DNA from 2 places in the Janthinobacterium amylolyticum genome. Region 2 is predicted to be linked to the other one. Evidence: predicted binding sites of a transcription regulator. Region 2 holds the regulator's gene; the other holds the start of a gene.
The links. Region 2 encodes FliA, which starts transcription of late flagellar genes. Its sites were predicted from a motif close to CTAAAGTTTNNNNNNNNNNNGCCGNTA; they were not measured.
Positions count from the first base shown of each region.

Region 1: the regulator FliA is predicted to act here: its motif matches at 3,427-3,453, upstream of ACQ4WR_RS07710 (flagellar protein FliT).

Region 1 covers NZ_JBNYXL010000003.1:241,618-256,714, reverse strand. Annotated here, with positions in the region: gene fumC (class II fumarate hydratase) at 1-1,288, opposite strand, end outside; gene ACQ4WR_RS07715 (type IV pilus assembly protein FimV) at 1,457-2,632, shown strand; gene ACQ4WR_RS07710 (flagellar protein FliT) at 3,090-3,359, opposite strand; gene ACQ4WR_RS07705 (HDOD domain-containing protein) at 3,582-4,409, opposite strand; gene ACQ4WR_RS07700 (M13 family metallopeptidase) at 4,564-6,633, shown strand; gene ACQ4WR_RS07695 (class I SAM-dependent methyltransferase) at 6,714-7,364, shown strand; gene ACQ4WR_RS07690 (CsbD family protein) at 7,539-7,724, shown strand; gene ACQ4WR_RS07685 (S9 family peptidase) at 7,794-10,001, opposite strand; gene ACQ4WR_RS07680 (PhzF family phenazine biosynthesis protein) at 10,201-11,040, opposite strand; gene ACQ4WR_RS07675 (MATE family efflux transporter) at 11,058-12,461, opposite strand; gene ACQ4WR_RS07670 (beta/gamma crystallin-related protein) at 12,772-13,338, shown strand; gene ACQ4WR_RS07665 (beta/gamma crystallin family protein) at 13,516-14,469, shown strand; gene ACQ4WR_RS07660 (beta/gamma crystallin family protein) at 14,520-15,097, shown strand, end outside.
Region 2 covers NZ_JBNYXL010000007.1:100,170-115,266, reverse strand. Annotated here, with positions in the region: gene ACQ4WR_RS16215 (flagellar hook assembly protein FlgD) at 1-482, opposite strand, end outside; gene flgC (flagellar basal body rod protein FlgC) at 498-899, opposite strand; gene flgB (flagellar basal body rod protein FlgB) at 902-1,348, opposite strand; gene flgA (flagellar basal body P-ring formation chaperone FlgA) at 1,540-2,235, shown strand; gene flgM (flagellar biosynthesis anti-sigma factor FlgM) at 2,346-2,654, shown strand; gene ACQ4WR_RS16190 (flagella synthesis protein FlgN) at 2,663-3,130, shown strand; gene ACQ4WR_RS16185 (acyltransferase family protein) at 3,196-4,365, opposite strand; gene ACQ4WR_RS16180 (FxDxF family PEP-CTERM protein) at 4,742-5,305, shown strand; gene ACQ4WR_RS16175 (hypothetical protein) at 5,562-6,425, opposite strand; gene ACQ4WR_RS16170 (translation initiation factor Sui1) at 6,527-6,889, opposite strand; gene motD (flagellar motor protein MotD) at 7,086-7,880, opposite strand; gene ACQ4WR_RS16160 (flagellar motor protein) at 7,886-8,632, opposite strand; gene ACQ4WR_RS16155 (RNA polymerase sigma factor FliA) at 8,614-9,345, opposite strand; gene ACQ4WR_RS16150 (MinD/ParA family ATP-binding protein) at 9,391-10,254, opposite strand; gene flhF (flagellar biosynthesis GTPase FlhF) at 10,247-11,575, opposite strand; gene flhA (flagellar biosynthesis protein FlhA) at 12,070-14,166, opposite strand; gene flhB (flagellar biosynthesis protein FlhB) at 14,163-15,097, opposite strand, start outside.

The sequences.
Region 1 (15,097 bases), on a different contig from region 2:
CGTGCTGGGCCTGCTTGGCGATTTGCGCCGCCTTGTCGTAGCCGATGTGCGGCGCCAGGGCCGTCACCAGCATCAATGAACGCTCCATCAGCTCGGCGATGCGTACGCGGTTCGGTGCGATGCCGTGTGCGCAATGCTCGTCGAAGCTGCGCATGCCATCGCCCAGCAGGCGCGCGCTTTGCAGGAAATTGTGCGCGATCAAAGGTTTGAAAACGTTCAGTTCAAAGTTGCCCGAGGCGCCGCCCACCGTGATGGCGACATCGTTGCCGAAGACCTGGCAGCACAGCATGGTCAGCGCTTCACACTGGGTGGGATTGACCTTGCCCGGCATGATGGAGCTGCCCGGCTCGTTTTCGGGTATCGTGATTTCGCCGAGGCCCGAGCGGGGGCCGGAGGCCATCCAGCGCACGTCGTTGGCGATCTTCATCAGCGCCGTGGCCAGGGTTTTCAGCGCGCCATGGGCTGCCACCAGCGCATCGTGCGCAGCCAGCGCGGCAAATTTGTTGCTGGCCGTTTCAAACGGCTGGCCCGTCAGGCGTGCCAGTTCGGCGGCGATGCGGCCGGCAAATTCCACGTGGGCATTCAAGCCCGTGCCCACGGCCGTGCCGCCGGCGGCCAGCTGCAGCAGCGGCGGCAGGGATGCGGTAATGATGTGTTCGGCAAAGTCCAGCTGCGCCGCGTAGCCGGAGAACTCCTGGCCCAGGGTCAGCGGCGTCGCGTCTTGCAGATGCGTGCGGCCGATCTTGACGATGTCGGCAAACTCCGCGGCTTTCGCGTCCAGGGTGGCGCGCAGCTGGCGCAGCGGCGGCAGGACGGTGTGGGCGACAGCCAATGCCGCCGCCACGTGGATGGCGGTGGGGAAGATATCGTTCGAGGACTGGCCCAGGTTGACGTCGTCGTTCGGGTGCAGCAGGCGTTCGGCGCCGCGCAAGCCGCCGATCAGCTCGGAACCCCGGTTGGCCAGCACTTCATTCATGTTCATATTGCTTTGCGTACCCGACCCCGTCTGCCAGACGGCCAGCGGGAATTCTGCGTCATGCTTGCCGGCCAGCACTTCGTCGGCAGCCTGCGTGATGGCGACCGCCTTTTTGCCATCCAATAAACCCAGGTCCAGATTGACGTGGGCGGCCGCGCGCTTGACGGTGGCCAGGGCGGCGATCAGTTCAGGCGGCATCTTTTCCGTGGAGATATGGAAATGTTCGAGTGAGCGCTGGGTTTGCGCTCCCCACAGCCGGTCGGCGGGTACGTCGATCGGGCCGAAACTGTCGCGTTCGATTCTGCTACTCATGGCATCCCTTTCATCGATGGAGGTGGATCGAGTGTACTCCAGACGCCAAAAAGGCACAGGATGATGCTGTATTGCATCATTTCTGCGGTGCTGCCTCTACATTTCCCCGATTTCCTGCCGTTATAGGTGGGCGAGTCCCCTTTATTTCATTGTCAAAGCGATCAGTCCATGCCGAGTAGCATCCTTCCCCGTTGGTCCCTGATCGCGTGCGCCGCCGCTTGTCTGGCCCTGCCACCTGCCATGGCGGCCGAGCTGGGCGACATGACGGTGCTGTCGCACGTGGGCCAGCCCTTGCTGGCCGAGATCGAACTGACGGCCCTGCTGCCCGAGGATGCCCGAGGCGTGGCCGTGCGCCTGGCCTCGCCTGATGTGTACCGGGGCGGCGGCATCAGCATGGATCCGGCCCTGCAGGGGCTGGCCATCACGCCGCTGGAGCGGGGCGGGCGCCGCTATGTGCGCGTGACAACCCAGCAGGCGATCCGCGCCGGCCACGTGCACCTGTATCTGTTGCTGGACAATGGCAGCGGTGCCATCGTGCGCCTGGGAACACTGTGGCTGACCCCGGCGCCGCCCGCTGCCATGCCTGCTAAGCCACTCGTTGCTGCCGCTGTGCCAGCACCAGTGTCAACGCTGCCAGAGGCACCGCTGCCGCTGCCCGTCCCAGCCCCCCGCGCCGCGCTGGCTACGCCAGCTACGCCAGCCGCGCCGCCGCCCGATGCCGCCGCGCTGGCGGCCCGCGCCCGTGCCGAAGGCATGCTGCGTCCGGTCACCGTGTTTGTTGCGCCGCCCGCCGCGCCCGCTGCCGCTGCCGCTCCCGCCACCCGCCCCGCCGCGGCCGTGCGTCCGCCGCCGCTGCGCCGTCCTGTGGCAGCCGTGGCCGCTTGCGCGCCGCAAGCGGATGCGGGGCAGGCCGAGGCTTGCGTGGCGCTGGACCAGAAAAACGCGGCCCTCAACGACAAATTGACGGAGCTGGAAGGCAAACTCGGCTCCCTTCAAAAGGCGCTGGCGCAACCCGGCGCTGCCGTACCGCCCGCCGCCGCGCCTGCCGAGGCGGTGGTGCCGCACGCCAAACCCAAGCCGCTGGCGGCGCCAGCTGTCAAGCAGCAGTCGGGCGGCAATGGCTTGCTGTGGCTGGGCATCGCTACGCTCGTGTTCCTGCTGCTGACGGCGGTGATCGTGTATGTCTTGCGCAAGCGCAAGCAAGCGTCGGGGCCGGGCGCGCCATCGAAATACTGGGTGCTGCTGCGCAAGCCGTTTGGGCGCAAGAAGGCCGTGCCGGTATTGACGGAAGCGGTCGACGGGGAGGCAGCGCCGGAAGCGGAAGCGGAGCCGTTTTCGCGCTGACGCGGTGCGCGGCACCGCTGAAACTTGATATAAAAAAAGATAATCAAAAAATACAGGGAAAACAGCGGATAGCGGTGTTGCCTGTTTTTCAAAGATGGTGATATGATTAATTCAGTGGACTTGCTCTACGACAAAACAGCCCCAGCCTGGCGCAGTCACCAACGATAGTGTGGCGCGGCAAACAGGTGTAGCGTTGCATAAACGCCTGGGCCTGGAAGCGGTTCGCGATGCCGACGATGTGCTCGCGAACGCCGGATGCAACCGGCAGCGAGGCGACGCCAGGAGATACCTGGGGTTCGCCTTCCACATTCCCCGCCATGCCTGCACGCCGCGAATTGATGACAAGCAGTCACCAGCCCGCGCGGCATGGCCATGCCGGCAGGCGTAAAAAAAGCACCCTCGGGTGCTTTTTTCATTCCGCGGCCACAGCCGCAATAGCACTGCGCTGCAAGCATGCTTACATGCTGGCGCGCGACGCGGGCATGACGCTGGCCATTTGCGCCATCCACGGTTCCGTGATGGTGCGGATTTCGCGGTCGTTCGCCAGGATCTGTTTCAATAAGTCGATCTTGCGCATGCGCGAGGCACCGGCCAGGGCAGGGACGCCCGCGATGGTGGCGCTGGCGGCGCTGGCGCACTGGTTTTCCAGGGTGTTCAAGCCATCCCAGTCACTCGCTCGTGCGGCGACGACCATTTTGTTGGTCATTCCTGCAATATTTTCGTACATCGAGAGAACGTCGTTGGAGGTCATGAGCACACCCGTAACTAGTGAATGGATTACCGCTTGTCCAGATTAACGGCAGGTCCAGCAGGAACTTGAGGGTGTTTTTGAAAATAAATGAATATAATTGGACTATTTTTTTGGGCTGCCCGCCGGAATCGCCCGCCAGCCCGCCAGCCCGCATGACTGCGCGATGCCTGGGCAGGGGCGATACCGGCGCCGCCCGCCTTAATTGACCAGTTCTTCCAGCCCCGCGCTCAATTCGGCGGGCGGCGGCATCTTGTCGACCAGCACCGAGGGCGGCAAGCCCAGCGCTTCCGCCACGTCGCCCGGGTAGCAGGCGATGATTTCTTCATTGCTGAACTGGTTTTCATCAATGCGCGCGCGCCAGGCGGCCAGGTGGATGATGGCGGCCAGCCGGTTGAATGGCGTGCTGGCCAGCGGATCGGGAAAGGCGGCGATGGTGTCGGCAAAGGCGGCGGGGAATTTCCAGCGGCGCGCCAGCTCCGCGCCAACGTCCGCATAGCTGTAGCCCAGCGACACCCGTTCCGCATCGAGCCGGCGGGCGTCGAAGGGCGGGGCGATCTTGTCGAGCTGCATGGCTTGCTCGGGCATGGCGGCGTGGATCACCAGTTGCCCGATCGCATGCATCATGCCGATGGTGAACGCCAGCTCCTGGTTGTCGCCCGTCTGTCTGGCGATCCAGCGGGCCGACACGGCGCTGTGCAGACTGTAGCGCCAGAACTGCTGCAGATTGAGGCCGGGCACGGCCTTGTAGCCGCTGACCAGGCCCGAGCTGATGACCAGGGTGCGCACGGTAACAAAGCCGAGCATCAGCACGGCGTCTTCCACCGTGCCGATGCTGCGCGAGACGTGATAGTAGGCCGAGTTGGCCAGGCGCAGCAGCTTGGCGCTCAGGGCCGGGTCCGCGCCCAGCTTGCGGGCGATGTCTTCCGTGGCAATGGCGGGATTGTCGAAACTGCGTACCAGCTCATCGACGATCTTCGGGGCGGCAGGCAGGGCATGGGGATGCTGGAACAGCGCTTCAAGTTGCATGGCAATCTCCTGGGCGTTCGCGCGGCACGGTGCGGGGTCGTCAAACTATATGCCGATTTTTTGCGGGCATGCAAAAAAGTTCACGGCCGCTTTTTTCGCTGGGAGCACGCTGAAAACAGGCTATGATTTTGGCTATTTCATTGAAAGGATCGCCATGCACGGTTTGCGTTTTTCCTGGCGCCGGACGCCAGTCCAGGCTGCCATTCTCCTCGTCCTTGCTGGCGCCGCCCTGGCCAGCCTGCCGGCCCACGCGCACGGCCAGCAGGCGGCCACCGCCGCTCCCGCCGCCGCCCCGGCGAAAGTCTTGCCCGGCGACGACTTCTACGACTACGTGAATGGCGACTGGATGCGCGCCACCGAGATCCCCGCCGACCGCAGCAGCTGGGGTTCGTTCGCCATGCTGGCCAATGCCACCAACGAACGCATCATCGGCTTGATCGAGGGCTTGTCGGCCACGCAACAGGCCGACGCCGGCGCGCGCCAGGTCAGCGATTTTTACCGCACTTACATGGATGAATCGGCTATCGAAGCGAAAGGCTGGGCGCCCGTCAAGCCGCTATTGAAGAAAATTGACGCCGTGCGCGATCAGGCTGGCCTGGCCCGCGCGCTGGGCGAAAGCTTGCGCGCCGATGTCGACCCCCTCAATTCCACCAATTTTTATACGGAAAACTTGTTCGGCCTGTGGGTGGCGCAAGACTTGAACGACACCACGCGCAACGTCGCCTATCTGCTGCAAGGCGGGCTGGGCTTGCCTGATCGCGCCTTTTACCAGGGCGACAGCGCGCGCATGCAGGGCTTGCGCACGGGCTACCAGGCGCATATCGCCGCCATGCTTGCCCTGGCCGGCTACCGCGATGCGCCGGCCCGCGCCGCGCGCGTATTTGCGCTGGAGCAGCAAATTGCCGCCAGCCACGCCAGCCGCGAGGATTCGGCCGATGTCGCCAAGGGCAACAACGCCTGGCGCGCGCAGGACTTCGCCAGCAAGGCGCCGGGCCTGGACTGGAAAACCTTCTTCCAGGCGGCCGGCCTGGGCGCGCAGCAAGACTTCATCGTCTGGCATCCGACAGCCATGACGGGCAGCGCGGCACTGGTGGCCAGCGTGCCGCTGGCTACCTGGAAAGATTTCCTCGCCTTTCACACGATCAACCATTTCAGCACCACCTTGCCGAAAGCGGCCGCCGCCCAGCGCTTCGCCTTCTATGGCCAGACCCTGAGCGGCACGCCGCAGCAGTCGCCGCGCAGCAAGCGGGCGCTGGCGGCAACCAATGCGGCCCTGAGCGACGCCGTCGGCAAGCTGTACGTGGAGCGCTATTTCCCGCCTGAATCGAAGGCGCGGGTGCAGGACATGGTGACGAACATCGTGGCAGCTTTCTCGCGCCGCATCGACAAGCTGGACTGGATGGCGCCGCAAACCAAGGCGCAGGCGCAGGAAAAGCTCAAGACCCTGTACGTGGGCGTCGGCTATCCGGAACGCTGGGAAGACTATGCGGGTTTGCGCGTGGTGCGCGGCGATGCGCTGGGCAATGCGCAGCGGGCGGAAGCGTTCCATTACCGGCAGGAACTGGCCAAGCTGGGCCAAGCGCCTGACCGCAAGGCCTGGGCCATGCCGGCGCAGCTGGTCAATGCCGTCAACTTGCCGCTGCAAAATGCCTTGAATTTCCCCGCCGCCATCCTGCAGCCGCCGTTCTTCGACCCGCAGGCGTCGGATGCGGCCAACTATGGCGGCATCGGCGCCACCATCGGCCACGAAATCAGCCACAGCTTTGACGACCAGGGCGCGCAGTTCGACGCCCAGGGCAAGCTGCGCGACTGGTGGACGCCGGCCGACCTGGCGCATTTCCAGGCCGCCTCAAAACAACTGGTGGCGCAGTTTGCCGCGTATCAGCCATTCCCCGACCTGGCCGTGAATGGCCAGCTGACCTTGAGCGAAAACCTGGCCGACCTGGCCGGCGTGGCGGCCGCGCATGACGCGTTCACCTTGTCGCAGCAAGGCAAGCCGGTGCAGGCGGAGGCGGACAGGGCCTTCTTCACCGGCTATGGCATCAGCTGGCGCAGCAAGGCGCGCGAAGCGGCAGCGCGCCAGCAGATCCTCACGGATGGCCATGCGCCCGCGCAATACCGCGCCGCCACCGTGCGCAACCTCGACGCCTGGTACCCGGCCTTCGGCGTGCAGCCGGGCCAGCAGTTGTATCTGGCACCGGAGCAGCGCGTGCGCGTCTGGTAGCGGGCGGCTGATCGCTGGACGGTGCCGCACGCCGAAAGCGCCGGCACCGTAAAATGGCGGAACATACCGACAGGACCGCCATGAAGCCGACCACGCCAGACCAGCAAGCTCAGCAAGATCCCATCCACGCCATCACCAATCGCACCCTGGCCCATTACGACGCCAGTGCCGAGCAGTTTTTCGAGGGTACGCGCGACCACGACGTCAGCCAGAACATCCGCGCGCTGCTGGACGCCATCGGCAAACCGGCGCCGCTGGCCATCCTCGACCTGGGCTGCGGCCCGGGCCGCGACCTGAAGGCGTTCACGGCCATGGGCCACCATGCCACCGGTGTCGACGGCTGTCCCCGTTTCGTCGAGATGGCGCGCGCCTACAGCGGCTGCAAGGTGTGGCAGCAGGATTTTGTCGACCTCGACTTGCCCGCCGCGCAGTTCGACGGCGTGTTCGCCAATGCCGTGCTGTTTCACGTGCCCAGCGCCGCCTTGCCTGGCGTGCTGCGCGCCTTGCATGCGTGTTTGAAGCCGGGCGGCGTGCTGTTCAGTTCGAATCCGCGCGGGCAGAACCAGGAAGGCTGGAACGGCGCCCGCTATGGCAGCTACCACGACGAGGCGCGCTGGGCTGCGTATGTGCAGGACGCCGGTTTTACCCTGGTCGAGCAGTATTACCGTCCGCCAGGCTTGCCGCGCGAACAGCAGCCGTGGCTGGCCACGGTTTGGCGCAAACCTGCGTGAGGACGGAAATTAGTGCACTTTGGCTATGTGTTAGGAACCGTACATAGTTTTTGCGACCTCGGGCGTAGTATGGACACATCGACACGCAGCAAGCAGTTTGCAACAGCGTGTGAGCCGCAGTACCAGCCCTTCTGGGCAGGACAACAGATGTACCAACTACAGTGAGGATTTATCATGAACAAAGATCAAGTCGAAGGTAAACTGAAGGAAGTCGGCGGTAAAATCCAGGAAGCCGCTGGCAAGGTCGTCGGCAGCGAAGAACAGCAAGCCAAGGGCTTGGCAAACCAGGTCGAAGGCAAAGTACAGAAGAAGGTTGGCGATGTGAAGGACGCAGTTGAGACTGTGACCCGCAAGCCATAATCTGCTGCACGCATAAAAAAACCGCCGCCTGTCGCGAGACAGGCGGCGGTTTTTCGTTGGGCGCCCCGCTTACTTGGCCACGCCCAGGTTCTGCTTGAAGAACATTTCAATTTTCTTGTACACGTGGCGCTGGCCCGCGCGCGACGAGATGCCATGCTTGGCGCCCGGATACGTCATCAGGTCGAACTGCACGCCACGGTTCACCAGCGCGTCGATCAGGCGCGTGCTGTTGCTGAACAAGACGTTATCGTCGGCCATGCCGTGCACCAGCAGCAGCGGCGACTTCAGACCGTCGAGGTGGGCGAACACGGTGCTGTCCCTGTAGCCATCCACGTTTTCCTTCGGCATGCCGAGGAATTGCTCCGTGTAGTGGGTGTCATACAGCGACCAGTCGGTCACGGGTGCCACGGACACGCCCATGGCGATTTTGTCCGATGCTGCCGACAGCAAGCGCAAGGTCATGAAGCCGCCGTAGCTCCAGCCGAAGACGCCGATGCGTTTCGCATCGACGAAGCGTTGCTTGCCCAGCCAGTCGATGCCGACCAGTTGATCGGCCACTTCGGCCGCGCCCAGGTTGTGATAGATGGCGTCCGTGAACGCGCGCTCGCGGCGCGACGAGCCGCGGTTATCGAGGCGGAAGACGACAAAGCCCTGCTGCGCCATGTACTGGTCGAAGTTGTTGCCCCAGCGTCGCGCCACGTGCTGCGAGTGCGGGCCGCCGTACGTCGACAGGTAGACGGGATAGCGTTTGCCCGCGTCGAAGTTCGACGGCTTGACGATGGAGTAATACAGGGTCTGGCCATCGTTGGCCTTCAGGGTGCCATATTCCGTCGGCAGGTGGTCGGCCTTGTACTTGGCGTACGGGTGGCTCGCGTTCAGCGCATTTTCTTCCAGCCAGCCCACCATCGAACCATCAGGGCGGCGGATGCTCACCTGCGGCGGCGTGGCCGGGTCGGAATAGGTGTCGACGAAGACGGCGCCATTGCTGGCAAACGTCGTGTCGTGCCAGCCGTCCGCTTGCGTCACGCGCTGCGGCTTGTCGGCCGTGCTGCCATCGATGGCCAGGGCGTAGGTCTGCTTGTCGATCACGGCGTCGCGGTTCGAGGCGACGAAAACCTTGCCGCTTTTCTGGTTCACGGCCAGCACGCTGTCGATGCCCCATTCGCCGGAAGTGACCGGGTGCAGCAGCTTGCCGCTCATGTCGTACAAATACAGGTGGTTGCGGCCCGTGCGCTCGGACGACCAGAGGAAGGTGCCGTTCGACAGGAAGCGCAGGTCGTCATGGATGCTGACCCAGGTTTTGGACGTTTCCGTCAGCAGGGTGCGCTGCGCCAGCGTGCCGGCATCGACGGCGACCAGGTCGAGGGTCTTCTGGTCGCGCGACTGGCGCTGGTAGACCAGCGATTTGCTGTCCGCGCTCCAGTCGGCACGCACCAGGTAAATGTCCGGGTTCGCACCCAGTTCCACCTGGCGCTGCACGCCCGTTTCCGGCGAAACGATCAGCAGCTGCACCAGCACGTTCGGGTCGCCGGCGGCAGGGTAGCGCTGTTCCACCACGTCCGTGCGGTCGGCGAAAATTTCAAAGCGGCGCACGACGGGCACCGGTGCTTCGTCATAGCGTTTGTAGGCGATGGCGGAATCGTCGGGCGCCCAGTAGTAGCCGGTGCGCTGGCCCATTTCTTCCTGCGCCACGAATTCGGCTTCGCCGTTGTGGATCGTGCCCTTGCCATCGCTGGTCAGCTGGCGTTCCTGGCCCGACTTCAGGTCGATGACATGGATGTTTTGATCGCGCACGAACGACACATAGCGGCCTTTCGGCGAGATTTTCGGATCCAGCACATTGCCCTTGGCGACCAGGCGCGCCTTGTCCGGGTGGGCCACGTCGACCAGGTACAGATTGCCGGCCAGCGGCACCAGCAGCTGCTTGCCGTCCGGCGACCAGCTGTAGCTGAGAATGCCGTTCAGGCTGGCCGTGCGCTCGCGTTCGCGGCGCGCCTGCTCTTGCGGCGAGATGGTTTCATTCGGCACCAGCGCCTTCGAGTCGACCAGGCGGTGCGTGCTCTTGTCCTTCAGCTTGAATTCCCACAGGTCGAGCTGGAACTGGTTGTCGGCGCGGCCGCGCAGGAACGTCACGCGCTCGCCGTCGGGCGACACCTTCAGGTAGCGCACGCCGGGGCCGGCCAGCGCCGGATCGGCGTGGATGCGTTCCAGGGTCAGCTTTTCAGCCGATGCGGGAACGCTGGCCATCGCGGCCAGAAAACAAAGAATAAAACGCATGGATGTCTCGGTAGTTGGAAGAATGAAGGGCGCTGCCTGCCTTGCCGGGAAGCCGGGCTTGAGCCTTGCCCAAGCGTAAGACGATACCAGAGCGTGCGCGTTTATGCGATAGCGCCAGCCACGGAATAAGGCCTTGCTGGCCGTATTTCCTTCGTGAAAATTGTCCAGGCGCCGCGTATTTCATGGCGCTTTGCCCGGTTCAGGCTAATATCGACCCATCGACCACTGTCAGGCATGCACCGCCTATCCAGGCATGGCCAGCGCGAAAGCTGACGGCCACGCGGCCATCGCGCTGCAGGCATGTGCCCTGGCGCACGCGGTAGTCGGCACCCGCCAGCAAGTGGGCGATGCAGGCGTTGGCGCTGCCCGTGACGGGGTCTTCCACCAGCGCGCCGTGTTCGCTGAGCAGCGCGCGCACTTCGTAGTCGGCCGGTCCGCCCGCCGCGTGGGCGCCATACAGCGCCAGGCCGTCCGCTCGGCAGGCGGCCAGCAAGGCCGTCAGCGCCGCGATGTCGGCGCGCACGGCCAGGCAGGCGGCGGCGTCCGTCAGCGGCACGCACAGCCAGCGGATGCCCATCTCGACGATCACGCCGCCGGTGGCCGGCATGCCGTCCAGCGCCGCTTGCAGCAGCGGCAGCAGCGCCGGGTCGAGCGCGCGCGCGGTGCAGGGCGGCGCCTGGAACGCCAGCACGCCGCCGGCCTGCCGTTCAATGTGCACCAGGCCGACGCCGCACTCCTGCACGATGCGCGCGCCTTTCGGCTGCATGCCCGCGTCGAGCAGCGCGTGCGCCGTGCCCAGGGTCGGATGGCCGGCGAACGGGAATTCCATCTCGGGTGAAAAAATGCGCACGCGGTAGTCGGCTGCCGGGTCGCGCGGCGCCAGCACGAAGGTGGTTTCCGACAGGCCCGTCCAGCGCGCGATCGCCTGCATCTGCGCGCCGTCGAGGCCATCGGCGCCGAGCACCACCGCCAGCGGATTGCCCATGAACGGCACCTGGCTGAAGACATCGACCTGCTTGAAGGGGCGCGGCTGCGGCATGGGAACTCCTGGTTGACTTAGCAAACTTGGTGCGCTGCGCGCAGGCGCTGCAGCGACAGCCGGTTCAAATACCAGGTCAGCAGCACGGCGGCCACCGTCAAGCCCGTGACCAGGCCGATCCAGAAACCGGCGGCGGCCATCGGCTCGGCCGGCGACCAGAGGAAGCCGGCCGGCGCCAGGCCCAGCACATAGCCGATGGGCAGCGAGAAGCCCCAGAACGCCAGCAGCTGGATCAGCATCGGCTGGCGCGTCACCTTGTAGCCGCGGATGGCGCACGAGGTGGCCACCTGCGTGGCGTCGGACAGCTGGAACAGGGCGGCGAACAGCAGCAGCTGCGCGCACAGGGCCTGCACTTGCGGATCGGACGTGTAGGCCTGCGCGATCTGGTGGCGGAAGACGGTGATCAGGGTGGCCGAGACGATGGCCGCCGTCAGCGACATGCCCACGCCGACCCATGAAATGAAGCGCGCGCGGCGCAGATTGGCCTCGCCCACGGCGTGGCCCACGCGCGTGACCAGCGCGATGCCGAAGGTGAGCGGCACCATGAACACGACGGACGAAAAATTCAGGGCGATCTGGTGCGCCGACACCTGGATCACGCCGAAGCGCGCCACCAGCAGGCTGATGACGCCGAACGCGCTTACCTCGGCAAAATAAGTCACGCCGATGGGCAGGCCCAGGCGCAGCATGGGGCCGATGGACGACATCTGCGGACCTTCCCAGTGCGTAAACGGGTAGGTGGCGCGGTAGGCAGGAGCGATGCGGATCCAGACCAGCATGGCCAGCAGCATCATCCACACGCAGCAGGTGGTGGCCACGGCGCAGCCCACGCCGCCCAGTTTCGGCATGCCCCAGTGGCCGTAGATCAGCAGGTAGTTGACCAGGATGTTCAGCGCCAGCGCGGCCAGCGCGATGACCATCACGGGCTTGGTCTGGTTGATGCTGGTGCTGTAGCCATACAGCGCGCGGTAGGCGGCGAACGGCGGCAGGGCGCAGCTGATGATGTGCACGAACAGCTTGGCCTTGGCGGCCACCGCCGGTTCCAGCATCAGGTGGTCGAACACCAGTGCCGCCATGTTCGTCAGCAGGCACGCCACCAGGCCGACCAGCAGCGCCTTCCACAGCGACTGGCGCACGATGTGCGGCACCTTGTCGTGGCGCGCGGCGCCGATTTCATGCGCCACCAGGGTATTGATCGCCATCATGATGCCGCTCACGGTGACCAGCACGATGGACCAGATGGCCGCGCCCAGGGACACGGCCGCCAGCTCCTCGGGATTCGTATGCCCGGTCATGGCCACGTCGGCCGCGCCCATGCCGACGGTGGCCAGCTGGCCGATCAGGATGGGCCAGGCCAGCTTCCAGAGCGACGAGACTTCATTGCGGACGGCGGGCAGGGTGAACGAGGTAGTGTGGGGCATGGGGACGCGGGCTGGACTAAACACGGGATTCTACTGATTTTCAGCGCGCTTGTCCGCCGCCGCGCCCCGGCGTGCCGGCGCGGTAATCATTTGTTACAGCTAAGAAGGGCGGCCGCGGCTAGACTGCGTGTTCTATTTGGCAAGATGACCAAATAGTCACACCGCAGTACCCTGACTATGGAGTATGACCATGTTGAAGAAAGCCTTGAACTGCGCCCTGCTGCTGGGCGCCGCCATGACGGCCGAACTGGCCGGCGCCGGCGAACTGACCCTGTATTCGCGCGACGATTATCACGGCCGCTCGTAGACCGTGCGCGACGCCGTCGCCGACCTCGAAGATGTGCGTTTCAACGATACGACGCAAAGCATCCGCGTGCGTTCGGGCAGGTGGGAGGCGTGCGAGGAAGCGGATTTTCGCGGCGCCTGCTTCCTGCTCGAGGCGGGCGAATATCCGTCGCTGGATGGCCATGCCAACAAAATCACTTCGCTGCGCGAAGTGCGCGGCGGCTGGGGCGGCGGCTATCCGGGGCGTGAGCGCGAGCATGACCGGGGCCGTGACCGGGATGGCGAGCGCGAGCAGGACGGCGACTGGGACCGTGGGCGCGGCCACCGTCCGGGGCGCTCGCTGGGGGGCGAACTGACCTTGTACACGCGCGACGATTTTACCGGCCGCCAGCTGACCGTGCGCAATCGGGCGGGCGACTTGCGCGAACGCGATTTCAATGACACGGCACAGAGCGTGCGCGTGCGCGCCGGCTATTGGGAAGTGTGCGAGGACACGGACTTCCGCGGCCGCTGCCGCACGCTGGGACCGGGCGAATACGCGAGCCTGGAGCGCATGAGCAACCGTATTTCCTCGGTGCGCGAAGTGCGCTGACGCGGGCCGCAGCCTTGGAAACGCGCAATGGCCGGCCCCTGTCAGGGCTGGCCATTGCTTTTGGTAACAATTTGTTGTCCTTTTCCCATACTTTGTTACACCGTTTTTTCTATGGATGGCTACACTGGCATCAGTTGTCAGCTTAATCACGCACTTATCCACACTGGAGCTCGCCCCATGTATCGTCCGCTGCGCCTTGCACTGCTGTGCGCCAGTTCGCTGTTGCTCCATTTCCCGGCGCATGCCGCCGAAATCAGTTTGTATACCGATGATAATTTCAAGGGCCGGGTGGTGGTGCTGCGCGACACGACGGACGATTTGTCGCGCATGAATTTCAATGACACGGTGTCGAGCATCAAGGTCGCTTCGGGCAGCTGGGAGGTGTGCGCGCATGCCAACTTCAAGGGTGACTGCAAGACCTTCGAGCGTGGCGATTACCGCTCCATGCCGGGCATGAATGACAAGATCTCCTCGGTACGTCTGGCGGACGGCAGGGGCGGCGGCCGGCCCGGAACGCCATCCTCGCCATCCTCGCCGGAACCATCGCCGTCGCCAGAACCGTCGCCGTCGCCAGAGCCGTCGCGGCCACCGCCGGAGCGCGAGCGCGGCGGGGCGCTGCAAGTGTTTGACAAGGCGGCGCAGGGCGGTGCCTCGGTCGACATCAACAGCGACCGCGACGACTTTGTCGATATCGGCTTCAATGACCGTTCCGCCAGCATCCGCGTGCGCCACGGCTACTGGCAACTGTGCAGCGACTCCAATTTCCACGGCAGCTGCCGCGTGTATTCTCCGGGCAGCTATGAATTGCCGCGCAACCTGCAAGGCAAGACTTCATCGGCGCGCCTGGTTGACCCGCGCGAGGAAAACCAGCCGGCCAGCGACGACCCGATGCTGCTGCTGTATCCGCGCTCCCACATGGGCGGACGGGGCCTGCCGGTGAATCGCGACATGAGCGATCTGGTACGCATGAATTTTAACGACCAGACCAACTCCATTGTCATCAATACTGGCGACTGGGAAGTGTGCGCCGATGCGCATTACGGCGGCCGCTGCGAGGTGCTCGAGCCGGGTATCTACAATACGCTCGATGCACTCGACGGCCGCATTTCGTCGCTGCGCCGCCTGCGTTGACACGGCACCGCAATACATGAAGAATGACGATAGATTAACCGGAGCTGAAAATGATATCCCCTAGCCTGAAACTGGCGCTGTTTTCCAGCGCCATCCTGTTCACCCACCTGGGCGCCCATGCGAGCGAAATCACCCTGTTCGAGGATGATAACTTCCGCGGCCGCGCGGTGACCCTGCGCGAAACGACGGACGATCTGTCGCGCATGGGCTTCAACGACAAGGCGTCCAGCATCATGGTGCGTTCGGGTTCCTGGGACGTGTGCACCGATGCCGGCTTCCGTGGCAATTGCCGCACCCTGGGACCGGGTGAATACCGTTCGCTGCCGGGCATGAATGACGCCATCACCTCGGTGCGCGAATCGGGACGCGGCGATGGCCCGGGCCGCCCCGGACGCGATCCGGACCGTGGCAACGGCGGCTATGGCCGTGGTTCGACCCTGGAAGTGTATTCGGGCGCCGGCCAGAATGGCGGTTCGGCGCGCCTGAACCGCGACACGGACGATTTCGTCAATATCGGTTTCAACGACCGCACCAGCAGCATCGTCATCTACAACGGCTACTGGCAGCTGTGCAGCGATTCGAACTACAACGGCACCTGCCGCGTGTTTGGCCCAGGCCGCCATGACGA
Region 2 (15,097 bases):
GTGGCACCGTTCCAGCCCAGCGGCAAGGTGCCTGCCGGCTGCGCGCCCAGGTCGATGGAATGGACTTCCTTGCCATCCTTGTAGATGGTCACCTTGACCTTGTCCGCGGCCGTCGCCAGGTCCACGCCCAGCAGGGCGGTGCTCTTGCTCAGGTTGATGTCCTTGCCTGCCGTCAACACGCCATGGCCGATGATGTTGGCCGCCTGCATCGACTCGGCTTGCTGGTAGCTGGTTTTCAGGGTTTCCAGGGTCGTGTTGAGCTTGTTGACGCCCGTCACCGTGGACAGTTGCGCCAGCTGGCTGGTCAGCTGCGCATTGTCGAGCGGGTTCATGGGATCCTGGTTTTTCAGCTGGGTCACCAGCAGGGTCAGGAATTTGTTCGTTTCCGCTTCGACACTGCCTGCCTCGGCCGTGCTCTTCTTCGGATTCATCGTCGCCATCAGGTCGGTGACTTTGGTGGTGCTGGTATCGATGGTTGCCATAATGGTCAGTCAGCCTTATTGGCCGATGGTGAGGGTTTTCAGGAGCAGCGACTTGGCCGCGTTCATGGTTTCCACGTTGGTCTGGTAGGAACGCGAGGCCGACAGCATGTTGACCATCTCGTCGACCGTGTTGACGTTGGGCATGGTGACGTAGCCCTTCTCGTCGGCCAGCGGATTTTTCGGGTCATAGACCAGCTTCATCGGCGACGGGTCCTCGACCACCTTCTGCACCTTGACGGCCGTGGCGCCGTTGCCCATGGGCACGGCCTCGAACACCACCTGCTTGGCACGGTAGGCTTCGCCACTGGCACTGGTGGCGCTGTCGGCATTGGCCAGGTTGCTGGCCACCGTGTTCAGGCGCTGCGCCTGGGCGCTCATCGCCGAACCGGAAACATTGAAGATATTAAATAGCGACATGATTATTGTCCTCCCTGGATGGCCGTCAGCATGCCCTTGATCTGCGAATTGAGGAACGTCACGGCCGCCTCGTAGCGGATGGCGTTGTCGGCGAAGGCATTGCGTTCAAGATCCATGTCGACCGTATTGCCATCGACGGCGCCCTGAGCCGGTGCGCGGTACAGCAGCGGCGTGCCATCAGGCAGGGTTGCCACTTTGCCGCCCGCAGCCGCGCTGGCCGCCACGCCCTTGCCCGCCATGTGCTGTGGCGCCGTGCCCTTCAGTGCCGGCGCCGTGCCATCGTTGCGCGCCAGCGCGCCCTTCAGGGCACTGGCGAAATCGACGTCGCGCGCCTTGTAGTTGGGCGTGTCGGCATTGGCAATATTCGAGGCGAGCAATTCCTGGCGCGTCGAGCGCAAGCTCAGCGCCGTCTCGTTGAAGCGCATGTAATCGTCGAGTTTCCCTATCATGTCAGGCTCCGGAAAGATCTGCCACTGGCGCCCGAGATGGCGGAAGGATGGCGGTAGTGTGATGACAGGAAAGATAGTACGGTGCCCACCGGCAAGACCATCGCCGGATCAGACCGTACTTTTACCCCTTAATCGTGGCTTCAAACGGGGCGGCGCGCACTATCATGGCACTATTCCAGAGGCCTATCACCATGAAAACACCGCTTGCTTTCCTCCTCGCCATGACCTTCCTGTCGCCTTCCGCGCAGGCGCAAAACGCCGGCCGGCAATCGCCGCAAGCGCTGCGCGACAGCGTGGAACAGTTCCTGCAAGTACAAAGCAATGGCTTGCCGGGCAAGGTCACGGTCACCGTCGGCGCCGTCGATCCCCGCTTGAACCTGGCCGCCTGCCCCGCGCCGCAAGCCTTCATGGCGCCGGGTGCCCGCGCCTGGGGCAAGACCACGGTGGGCGTGCGCTGCACGGCCCCGGCCAGCTGGACTATCTATCTGCAAGCCAACGTGGCCGTCGTCGGCGACTACGTGGCCAGCGCCGTGCCGCTGGCGCAAGGCCAGGCCATCGACGCCAGCCAGCTGGTGACGATGCAGGGCGACCTGGCCGCATTGCCGGCAGGCATTGCCACCGACATGGCCCAGGTGGTGGGCGCCAGCACGAATATTTCATTGCCACCTGGCACGCCGATGCGCCTCGACACCTTGCGCCGCAAGCCGGTGGTGATGCAGGGGCAGCTGGTGCGCGTCGTTTCCAGCGGCAACGGTTTCCAGGTTGCATCAGAAGGCCGCGCTATCGGCAACGCCGGCGACGGGCAAGTGGTGCAGGTGCGCACGCAGAGCGGCCAGCAGATCAGCGGCGTGGCGCGCGCGGGAGGGATGGTCGAAGTAGCATTCTGAACACGGATGGACAGCGATATTGTGGTCTGGCGCACTAAAGTTTCGGCGGAAGGTGCCGATAATAGGACAGCCCCGGAGTTTTTTGACTTCGACCAGACGAGGATCACGCTGTGAAAATTACCGACAACACCATTAAAAGCAATCCCGGCCTGCCGGTGGCGCCCGCGAGTACCTCCGGCGCCCGGAATGCCGAGAAAGCCCAGGCAACACCGACGACGTCGGACAATGTACGCCTGTCCCCGCAAGGACAGGCATTAGCGGCCAGCGCAACTGCCGGCAGCGGCGCCGTGTTCGACACGAAAAAAGTCGAGCGCATCAAGCTGGCGATCGCCGACGGCCAGTTCCAGGTCAACTCTGAAAAAGTGGCGGACGGACTCCTGGACACAGTCAAGGACCTGCTGCACTCACGAAATAGATAGGTTCCCCAATGCAATCAGTGACTCCGTTTTCCAGCCTGCGCGACGAGCAAGAGCTCATGACCACATTGCTGGCATTGATGAAGGAAGAACAGCTGCATCTGGTTGCGGCTGACATCGATGCAATCGCGGAGCTCACCGTACGCAAGACGGCACTCATCGGCAAATTGAGCCAGCTGGCGGCGCAACGCCACCAGGCGCTGGCGGCAGCCGGCTTCACGGCCGCCGAAGCGGGCATGGAAGACTGGCTGGTGGTGGCCGAGGAAGCCGACGCGGCATCCTTGTGGAAAGCCCTGCTGGCCACGACGCGCGAGGCGAAGGAACAGAACCGCCTGAACAGCCTGCTCGTCAACAAGCACATGCTGCACACGCAGGGCGCCCTGAACGCCATGCGCCCCACGGCCCAGAGCGGCAACTTCTACGGCCCCAGCGGCCAGCCAACCACCAACACCCCGCAGCGCCGCGTCGTCATCGGCTAAGGCCTTCGCCTTCATCCCAGTGTAGAAAATAGCTGCGGCCAGCGCGGCACGATGCGCGTTTGCGCCTATGCCGATGGCTGCAAGCCTTGCCCGGGCACGGGCGCCAGCAGGCGCGTGCGCAGCCGCAGGCCCGGCCGCTCCACCAGCCAGTACAGCGCGGCCGCCGCCAGCAAGGCCGCGCCGTTGTAGAGGCAAAACACCAGCACGGGCGAGCCGCCCAGCGCATCGCCAAGATAGGCGTCGAGCGCGTGATACACCTGCTTGTGCGTCAGGTACAGGCTGAACGCCAGAGTGGCCAGGGCCGCCGCGCCGGGCACGCGCCAGCGGCCGGGCCAGCTTTGTTCGCTGAGGCAGCCTGCCAGCACGCATGCCAGGCTGCACGACAGCAGCGGATAGCCGAAAACGATGCCGGCAAAGTCCGGCACGCCGCGCAGCAGCCACATGGCCAGCGCCAGTCCCGCCATCCCCGCGCCCAGCAACAGGGTGCCACGCGCCATCAGCGCCGCCCACCAGGCGGGACGAAAACCGCGCACGACAGCCAGCATCACTCCCATCAGCAAGCCATCGAGGCGGACCGGGCTGGGCATGTAGATGAGCGCGATGAAGCGCTCGACATAGGCGCCCTGCCCCTGCAGCGGCGCCAGTTCCTGCCGCCATAGCCAGGCACGCAGAAGCATGCCGCCCAACAGCACGCCCAGCGCCGCGGCCACCGTCTTGCCGGCGGCGGGCCGGCGCGCCAGCCACCACGCGACAGGCGGCAGCAGCAGATAAAAATGCTCTTCCACGCACAGCGACCAGGCATGCGAAAAGGCGCGCGCCTCGGGCGCGCCGGGCAGCACATTGATGGTGAAGGTCAGGAATTGCCACAGCGGCCGCATGAGCTCCGCCTCGCGGGACGCGGGCAGCAGCACATACAGCGCCAGCACGGTGCCATAGGCAGGCAGGATGCGCAGGGCGCGGCGCAGCATGAATTGCGTCCACCACGGGCGCCACGCGGGAGGCGTGCCCAGCGCCCATGGGCGCAGCAACTGCCAGCCGATCAGGTAGCCGCTGAGGACGAAAAACAGGTCCACGCCCATCCAGCCATAGGCGATCAGGCGGCCGGGCAGGCGCAGGCCATAGCTTTCCAGGTGATACAGCATGATCCAGGCGATGGCCACGGCACGCAGCAGATCGGGGCCGGGAGCCCGGGCGGAGGGAGGGGCAGACAGGGTCATGCTGTGGCTTGCAATCATGGCAACCCGCCATGATGCCACAAGCTTCGCCTGGCGTGCGCATCCGCCAGCGCCCTGCCCGCACGCCATGCGATGCCATGCGATGCGATGCCATGTCATGCCACGCCATGCGATGCCATGCGATGCGATGGCCTGCACGCAGAAACAACAGCTGCGGTCCGCGTCCCCCGCACATTTGAGCACGCTCAAACGTGCGGCAAATGATAACGATATGCTCATCCCTAGCGTACGCCGCCCAACTCCCGGTGAGACTTTCCTCACTGACACGAACATCGTTCCCCGCCGGCATAGCTAACCCATTCCACGCGTCCAGCCTGCGCTTTTGCGCTGCGCCACGACGCACGCCATTTCAATTGACAGTACACAGGAGCATGCTATGAACTCTCTCACCGTATCCAAGGCTGGCGCGGCGCTGCTGCTCGGCTGCACCCTGCTGGCGCCGGTCGCGCAGGCTGAAACGCAAGCCGTGTTCTACAACCATCTGGTCTCGACCGCCGTGGTGGCCACGCCACTGCTGGTGAACGACACGCTGTTCGTCGATACCTTCACGACGGAACGCGGCTCGCTGCTGCAAACGACCACCTTTACGGTCGGTGCCGGCGTGCAGGCATTTACAGGCAACGCCGCATGGCTGGTCACCGGCGCCACTGAATTCGGTCCCCGCCTGACCGGCGTCAACATCGACCTGTTCGACTCCAGCAATAACCTGGTGCAATCGGACACCTTCACCGGCGTGCTGGGCGCCTTTGCCCATTCGACCTTCAACGGCCTGCTGGGACCAGGCACCTACACCCTGGTGGCGAGCGGCACCGGCACGCGTGATTCCGTGCTGGACATTTCCATCACCACGGCCGTGCCCGAACCGGAAACCTACGCCATGCTGCTGGCCGGGCTGGGCCTGATCGGGTATAGCATACGGCGCCGCAAGACGGCTGCCTGAGCGGCTGCCTGAGCGGCCGCTCGAATTGCCGCCGCACGCACGGGGCGGCAGCGGCGGCCCCATGCAAGGGCTTGCTCATGCACTTGCTTGTTCATGCTCGGCCGGGGCCACAGCCGGGCGCCTCATGCCCGGGCTGGTCCATACCCGGCCTCGTCCATCCCCGGCCTGGTGCATGCCAGGCTGGTCCATGCCAGGTCTGCGCCATGCCGTGACGGGCCGCTGCCCGGGCCAGTCATGCACGGGCCAGCTTACGCACTCAGCCCTGCGCGGGACGGCCCCCATGCTGGCGGAATTTCGCGGCGATGGCCTGTGCCTTGAGGGCGGCGGCGGCCTGCTGCTCGGGTGTCAATTCGTTTTGCAGCCAGTGCCAGTATTCATCCTGGTAGGGATTCGTCGTGCCTGGCGCAAGGATATCGTCGTACACCATGCGCAGGGCCAGCAAATAGCCATACGCCTGGGGCGCATCCTTGCGCACCACCTCACCATCGCGCAGGTAGGCCATCATCAGGGTGGAAACGCTGCTCAGTTCCGCCTCGTCCGCCTGTGCCGTCAGCTGGGCGATGGCTTGCCGCTTCCACTCCTGCACCAGCGGATCGTCGGGACGGTTGCGCAGCGCGCTGCGGTCGCCGAACGGGCCTTCCGACAGGAACAGGGTGGCCGCGCCCGGCACGCCTGCCCTGGCGGCAGTGGCAAGGTAGGCCAGGCGTTCGTCGCGCTGGCGCTGCGTCATGCCCGCACAGAGTTGCTGTTGGGCGGCTTTTTCCTCCGCCGTCATCTCGCGCCCCAGTTCGAACTCCAGCGCCGGCAGCCGCCCTTCCTGGCCGAAGGCGATGCAGTCGTCGAGCAACTGGTAGGCCGCATACGCGTCTTCCGGCTTGCCGCTGGCCGCCAGGCGTTCCAGCCGCTGCGCCAGGGTGACGGCAACGGGCGGCGCGCCGGGCACGGGAGCAGCATCGATGCTGAAATACGCGGCCAGGCTGCGTCCTTGCGACGCGCTGGCGGCACCGGCCGCCGCGGCCGCCGCGCCGTCAGGGTTCGCGGTGTCGGCGGCGGGCCAGCAGGCCAGCGCCAGCGCTGCGGCGAGCGCCGCGATGGCGATGCCGGTGAGTTTGACGTTCATGGTGATGGGTGGGCGTGTGCGTGGACGTGGGTGGACAGGAAACGCACGTTACCACAGGCGCGCGGCAAGCTGCCGCACGCGCCGCGCACGCCGGGCCCTGCTCAGCCGCCGGCCTTTTTCGGCTGGTGGCCCAGCTTGACCAGCGCGGCCAGGATGGTGTCGACATGGTCGCCCTGCACTTCGATCACGCCGTCCTTGACGGTGCCGCCCGAACCGCACTGGGTGCGCAGCTGCTTGCCCAGCAGTGCCAGGGCAATGGCGTCCAGCGGCAAGCCTTTTACCACGGTGACGCTCTTGCCGCCGCGTCCCTTGGTCTGGCGCGACACGCGCACGGCGCCGTCGCCCACGGGCGCCGCCTTGGCTTGCGCCTTGCATGCGCATTGCGCCAGCGGCTGGCGGCAAGCGGGACACATGCGCCCTGTTTCAGTGGAATACACGAGGCCGCCCTGGGAACTGCTTTTCATGATGGAGAAATGGAAGAATGGGAAGGCTGCGATTGTACCAAGCGGCGGCCGGCAATTGACGGCTTCGCCACCGTCACCTTCATTGACGGCTTCGCCGCCGCAGGCAGCCATAGACATCCGCGCCGCCCGCATCTTCGCCTGGCGGCGACGGACTTCGCTTGACGGTGCCGATTCACAGCGCCACGCGCGACGCCTTTCAGTTGGCTGGCACCGGCGCCGGAGCGGGCCCCGCAGGCGCCGTCGGCACTTCCGTGACGGTTTCCGGGATGCCCGACAAGATCGTCACGGCGACCCGGCGGTTGCGCGCGCGTCCTTCCGGCGTGGCGTTCGGCGCCACGGGAATATTGTCGGCATGGCCCACGGCCGTCAGGCGCGAGGCCTGCACGCCGCTGGCGATGAACAGGCGCACGACAGCGCTGGCGCGCGCGGCCGACAGTTCCCAGTTCGAGGCAAAATTCGAGTTGCTGATGGGCTGGACATCCGTATGCCCTTCCACCTGCACCGCGTGAGGGTCGTCCTTGAGCAGCACGGCCACGGCGCGCAGGGCCTGGTCCGACTCGGCAGTCAGTCCCGCCGCGCCCGGGTCGAACAGCACGCTGGCATTGATTTCCACGCTCACGCCACGGCTCGTCTGCGTGACCCGCACTTTGCCTTCCTTCACCAGCGGCGCCAGGGTCGAGGTCAGGTCCTGCGCCAGGCGCGTCATGTGTTCGCGCTCGCGGCGGATGGCTTCCGTGCGGCGCTTCAGGGCGGGATTCGGCAGCGGGATGGCTTGCGGCGCTTCCATGATGATGGGCGGCGCGCCCTTGTCCAGGCTGAAAGCCTGGCCGATGGCATTCTGGAACACGCGGTACTTGCCTTCGTTGACTTGCGAAATCGCATACATGACAACAAAAAACGCGAACAGCAGGGTGATAAAGTCGGCGTACGAAATCAGCCAGCGGTCCTGGTTGTCCGGCTCTTCGTCATACTTTCTGCGCGCGCGCCGCATCATGGTCAATGCTCGTGCAAAAGGCTGGAAACGCGCTCTTCGATGATGCGCGTATGGTCGCCGGTGGCGATGTCGTACAGCACCGCCGCCGTGATTTCATACTGCAGCACGCGGCGCGAGACGATGGCCTTGAGTTTGTTCGCCACCGGCAGGAACAGCAGATTGGCCAGGCCCACGCCATAGATGGTCGACACGAAGGCCACGGCGATGCCGCCGCCCAGCTTGCTCGGGTCGGTGAGGTTTTCCATCACGTGTATCAGTCCCAGCACGGCGCCCAGGATGCCGATGGTGGGCGAGTAGCCGGCCGCCGACTCCCATACCTTGACGGCCTGGCGCTCGGCCATCTCGTAGGCGGAGATTTCCACGTCGAGCAGCTGGCGCAGCTTGTCGGGCGCGATGCCGTCGACGATCATGCGCAAGCCCTTGGCGTTGAAGCGGTCCGGGGTGTTTTCCATCAGGCGCTCGAGCGCCAGCGGGCCGTCGCGGCGCGCCGTCAAGCTCCATTGTCCGATATCGCGCGCCAGCGCGGCACGCGTGTCCGCCGGCGGCAGGAACACCCAGCGCAGCATTTCCAGCCCGCGCACGAAGGTGCGCAGCCGCGTTTGCAGCAGCACGGCGCCGAAGGTGCCGATGACCACGATGGCGAAGGCAGCCGGCTGCAGCAGGGAGGCCATCTTGCCGCCTTCCAGTGCCTGGCCGACCAAGAGGCCCGCCAGCGCCAGCGCCAGCCCGATTACGCTGGACCAGTCCACGCCTGCTCCCTCAAGGTTGCGCGCAGGCGCGCGACGGCCTGGGTATGCAGCTGCGAGACGCGCGATTCCGATACGCCCATCACCGCGCCGATCTCCTTCAGGTTCAGCTCTTCTTCGTAATACAGGCCCATGAGTATTTTCTCGCGTGGCGGCAGCGCATCGATGGCATCGATCACGGATTGCCGGAAATCGGTATCGAGCAGGGAACGCAAGGGGTCGCTGTCCTCGTCCACGCAATGGCGGTCGAGAAAGCTGTCATTGCCGTCCGGATCATGAAAATCTTCGTAGTACACCAGTTGGTGGCCGCCGCCGTCGCCCAGCATTTCCTGGTAGTCGGCCAGCGACATTTTCAGCAGTTTCGCCACTTCCGACTCCGTCGGCGGATGGCCGAGGCGCTGCTGCAAGGTGCTCATTGCCTCTTCGATCTTGCGCATGTTCTGACGCATGCTGCGCGGCAGCCAGTCGCTGGTGCGCAATTCATCGAGCATGGCGCCGCGGATGCGCAGCACGGCATACGTCTCGAACTGCGCGCCGTGCGTCTCTTCATAACGGGTAATCGCATCGAGCAGGCCGATCATGCCGGCCTGAATCAGGTCATCGACCTCGACCGAAGGCGGCAATTTCGCCTTCATATGGTGCGCCAGACGCTTTACCAGCGGAATATGCTCCGTCAGCAAATAGTCCTTGTTCGATTTCCCTTTGACCGTGTACATAGGCTGCTTATTGTTTTCTCATCTTATCTGGTGCTACGGTTGGCTTCAGGCGCTGAACTGGTGCGGGCTCCCCGTCTGGTACAAGGTGCCGCCCAGCACCGGTGCGGCCGAGCGCGCCAGCCGTTCGGCCAGGCCGCGAAACGCCACCGAGGCGCCCGCCAGCGGAAACGCATCGACCACGCTGCGGCCCAGGCGCGCCGCGCGGTGCAGGTATTCATCGGCAGGCACCGAGCCCATCGACGTCAGTTTCACGGCCAGATAGCGGCTCGCCGCCTGCGCCATATTATCGTATACCACTTTTGCCTCGGATTCGGAAGCGCCGGTGACAAGAATGCCGAACGGACGGCGTCCCATTTCCTGGCTCAGGCGCTTGATCAGGCAGTAGGCGGCCTTGATCGAGGTGGCGCTGGTGGACACTTGCACGACGATATCCGATGAGGCCATCAGCGGCACGGGGAAGCAGTCGCCCTCGTCGGCCATGACGCCGTCGACCAGCACGATGCCGCTCTGGCGCGCCAGTACCTCGAAGGTCTTGCCCAGGCGGCGCATCTCGTCGGCCGTGGCATAGTCCATGCTGTCCATCAAATGGTTGCGCGCGCCCAGGCTGGCCACGCCGAAGCCTTGCGGCACCTGGTGGATGACCTGGTTCAGGCCGCACTGCTGGCGCGCCACGTCGCGCAGGCTGGCGCCGTGCGCCAGTCCCAGGCGCGCAGCCACGCCATCGCTGCCGCCGGTGGCGTCGAGCAGCAGCACGTCATTGCCGCCATACGCCAGCGACGCACCCAGGTTGACCAGCATGGCGCCCTTGTCATCCTGCGGCGTGGCCGACAAAAAAGTCATCACGCGCGGCTGCGGGCCGGCCAGCATGCGGCGCAGGCCTTCGGCCTGGTCGAAATCAAAGTTAGCCAAGGTGCACCCCGCGCGCTTCATTGTTGCGGGCGGCCGCCTGCGCCATCAGCAGCGGCAGTTCGGCGTCGGAAAACTGCGTCGCCGCCGAGTCGCGCTTGAGCTTGAAGGCGCGGTCGATCAGGTAGCCGCGGTCGGCCAGGTACAGGTCTTCCGGCACGCGCTGGCCGTTCGATACATAAAACAGGTTCAGCTTCTGGCGGATCACCACGTCGAGCACATTGCCGATCGAGGCCGCTTCATCGAGCTTGGTCATGATGCAGCCGGCCAGGCCGCTGCCCTGGTAGGCGCGCACCACTTCGTTGAGGGTTTCCTGCGTCGCGGTGGAATTCAGGCACAGCAGGCGTTTCACGTCGGCGCCGGCGCCCGACAGCATGGCCACCTGTTCCGTCACCATCTGGTCGCGCTGGCTCACGCCCACCGTATCGATCAGCACCGTGTGCTTGTTCTTCAATTCCTTCAGGGCAATGCGCAAGTCGGCCTCGTCCTTCACCGAATGCACCATCACGCCGAGGATCTTGCCGTAGATGCGCAACTGCTCGTGCGCGCCAATACGGTAGGCATCCGTGGTGATCAGGGCCAGCTTTTCCGGGCCGTGGCGCATCACGCAGCGCGCGGCCAGCTTGGCCGTGCTGGTGGTCTTGCCGACGCCGGTCGGGCCGACCAGGGCAAACACGCCGCCCTGCTCCAGCATGGCGTCTTCATTGGCCACGGTGTTCAGGTTGCGGCTGAGGACAGTCTTGATCCAGCGCATGCTTTGCGCGCCGTCCAGGCCGGCGGGCAGCTTGTCGATCAGGTAGCGCGCCAGGCTGGCCGAGAAGCCGGCGGCCAGCATTTCGCGCAGCACCACGGCTTTTTGCGGTTCGCGCTGCTGCGTCGAACCCCACGAGATTTCCGCCAACTGGGTTTCCATCATGCCGCGCATGGCGCGGATTTCATTCATCATGCCGCTCATCTCGGCGGCGGCGTTTTCCTTCACATGCGCCAGCGCGCTGGCCATCATCTGCTGCATGCGGGCCATGTCCATCGGCTCGGAAGCAGCCTGGCGCGGCGCGGCGGGACGTGGCGCGGCCGGGCGCTGGGCCGGGGCGGCCGCACGCTGCGGCGTGGCGAACTGGGTCTGCAACTGGGGACGGGGCTGGGCCATTTCGGAGGCGGCCGGCGGCGACGCCAGCGAAGCGGCGTCGTCATTGGCCAGCGCGAGGATCTCCACCACGCCATCGGCCTGGCGGTTCGACAGGATCACGGCATCGGGGCCCAGCGCTTCGCGCACCTTGCGCAGCGCATCGCGCGACGAGGCGCCCGTAAATTTCTTCACATTCATGACCGGCCTCCCAAGGCGGGGGTGGCGCAATATTGGCTGAACTGTGTGACCATCATCGACTCCTGTTGCTTGAGTGCTGTCTTCCACATGGACACAGATCACTCGGACAGTTTCCATTATTAGCGATGCACTGAGGAAACGATCGAAGGAACAGGACGGGAAAGTACCCGTTATTCAGTTTGCCGGGAGGAAATTGATGCTTTCTTGACATAAACGATGGATGGGTCATCCGCCCGACTGACGCTAACGACATCCGGGAGCAGGCTCCCCTCGCACCGTGGCAATGACCTTGATGTTGGCGATGCCGAGGGTCAGTCCCGGCATTGCTTTTTTTAACCCAAAGCAACAACCGGGGTCGAACCCTGAGGGTTCGACCCCGGCCTTTCGCTCGGGTTTGCTTTGCTGCAAATGCTGGGGTCAGCCCCCCACTGACGCCAACGCAAAGCGCCGCGCTAACGCTGGCGGGGGTCTGCGCCCGGCATTAACTATGCCAACTATTGCGCACCCACCAAACTGGTCACGCGGATCGTCTTGGTCTCCGGCACTTCCGCATGCGACAGCACTTTCAGCTGCGGCAAGGCACGGCGCAGGAAGCGCGACAGCAGGGCGCGCAATGGCGCCGGCACCAGCAGCACCGGCGTCAGGCCCAGCGCTTCCTGCTGCTGCGCGGCCAGGCCCGCCTGGTGGGCGATGGTGTCGGCCAGGCCCGGCTCGATGCCGGCGCCGTCGCCGCCATTGCCCATCGCTTGCATCAGCAGGCGCTCCAGGCGGCTGTCGAGGGTCATCACGGACAATTCCGCCGCGCCGGGGAACAGCTGCTGCACGATGGCGCGGCCCAGGGCCACGCGCACCAGCGCCGTCAGGTCGCTCGGGTCTTGCGTGTTGACGGTATGCTCGGCCAGGGTTTCGATGATGGTGCGCATGTCGCGGATGTGCACGCCTTCGGCAAGCAGGTTCTGCAGCACCTTCTGCAGGGTCGACAGGGACAGCATCTTCGGCACCAGGTCTTCCACCAGGCGCGGCGACTCCTTGCCCAGGTGGTCGAGCAGCGACTGCACTTCCGCGCGGCCCAGCAGTTCCGACGCATGCGAGGTGATCAGGTGGTTCAGGTGCGTCGCCACCACGGTGCCCGCATCGACCACCGTGTAGCCCATCGATTGCGCCTGGTCGCGCAGGCCCGCGTCGATCCACGTGGCCGGCAGGCCGAAGGCCGGGTCGGTGGTGGAGACGCCAGGCAGGCTGCCGCTGGCCATGCCGGGATTGATCGCCAGGAACTGGCCATTGAAGGCTTCGCCCACGCCCACTTCCACGCCCTTCAGGGTGATGCGGTAGGCCGACGGCTTCAGTTCCAGGTTGTCGCGGATATGCACGGGCGGCGCCAGGAAGCCCACTTCCTGGGCGAATTTCTTGCGGATGCCCTTGATGCGCTTGAGCAATTCGCCGCCCTGCGTCTTGTCGACCAGGGGAATCAAGCGGTAGCCCACTTCCAGGCCCAGGGTGTCGACAGGCATGATGTCTTGCCAGCTGGCCTCTTCCTGTTCGGGCGCGACAGTCGCTTGCGGCGCCTCGGCAGGCTTTTCGGCCGCCGCTTTTTCCTGCGTGCGCTTCTTGCTGATCAGATAGGCGCAGCCGGCCAGCGAGGACGCCAGCAGGATGAAGACCATGTTCGGCATGCCGGGGATCAGGCCCATGCCGCCGATGATGGCGGCGGTAATGTACAGCACTTGCGGTTTCGCAAACAGTTGGCCGACCAGCTGCGTGCCGATGTCCTGTTCGCTGGCCACGCGCGAGACGACGATACCGGCCGCCGTGGAAATGATCAGCGAAGGAATCTGCGCCACCAGGCCGTCACCGATGGCCAGCAAGGTGTAGTTCTTCAGCGCGTCGGCAAAGCCCATGTCGTGCTGCAGCAAGCCCACCAGCAAGCCGCCGACGATATTGATGACGGTCACCATGATGCCGGCGATGGCATCGCCGCGCACATATTTACTGGCACCGTCCATGGCGCCATAGAATTCCGCTTCCTGCGCCACTTCCGTGCGGCGGCGGCGCGCTTCGTCTTCGCCGATCAGGCCGGCGTTCAGGTCGGCATCGATGGCCATCTGTTTACCCGGCATGGCGTCCAGCGCGAAACGCGCGCCCACTTCGGCGATACGGCCCGCACCCTTGGTCACCACGGTAAAGTTGATGATCGTCAAAATGATAAACACGACGATACCGACCGTGAAGTTGCCGCCAATCAGGAAGTGGCCGAAGGCTTCAATCACTTTACCGGCCGCGTCGGCGCCCGTATGGCCTTCCGTCAGCACCACGCGCGTGGACGCCACGTTCAGCGACAGGCGCAGCATGGTCGACACCAGCAGAATGGTCGGGAAGGCCATGAAGTCGAGCGGCTTGACCGTGTACAGCGCCGTCAGCAGCACGATGATGGACAGCGCGATATTGAAGCTGAAGAAAATGTCGAGGATGAAGGCCGGCAGCGGCAGCACCATCATCGCCAGCAGCATGATGATGATGACCGGCGCGGCGATGCCCTTGCTGGCGTTGCCCCCCATGCCACTGAGCCAGGCTGGCATTCTCAGGCCGTTCATGGTGTACTTCCTTTATTCTTGTCAGCGGCATCGGCTGCCGGTGGTGTCTGTGATGCGGGATTCTGCGGATCGAGTTCGGGCGGCACGTCCAGCTGCTTCGGCTTGTCGGGGCGCTGGCCGTGGCCATTGCCGTAGCTGCGCAGCTGGAACACATAGGCCAGCACTTCGGCCACGGCGCCATACAGCGCCTCGGGAATTTCGTCGCCGATCTCGGTATGCTTGTACAGCGCACGCGCCAGCGCCGGCGCTTCCAGGATGGCGACCTTGTGCTCGCCGGCCAGTTCGCGGATCTTCGCCGCCACTTCGTCGATGCCCTTGGCCACCACCTGCGGCGCGCCGCGCGAATTCTCGCCGTATTTCAGCGCCACCGCATAGTGCGTCGGGTTGGTCACCACCACGTCGGCCGTGGGTACGTCGGCCATCATGCGGCGGCGCGACATTTCATGCTGCATCTGGCGGATCTTCGCCTTGATCTGCGGATTGCCGTCCGATTCCTTCGACTCCTGCTTGACTTCCTGCAGGGTCATTTTCATCTTGTTGGCGTAGTGCCACATCTGGTAGGGGCCGTCGATGGCGGCGATCAGGCCGAGTGCGCCAACGATCAGCAGGAAGGCCGTGATCAGCAAGCTGATCAGGTGAGCCGAGCCGGCGCGCAGGGATTCCACGGACAGACCCAGCACGGCGTCTTTCTGATGCTGCATCACCATCCAGGCCACGACGCCAACGACGAGCGTCTTGGCGATGGCCTTCAGCAATTCCACCAGGGCATTCTTTGAAAACATATTGCCCAGGCCGCGGATCGGGTTGAGCTTGCCAAAATTGGGGGTAAACGCCTTCGAGCTGAACAGCCAGCCGCCCACCAGGATGGGCGAGGCCAGCGCCACGAGCATGATGGCCAGCGCGTACGGCAAGCAGGTCAGCAAGACCGAGC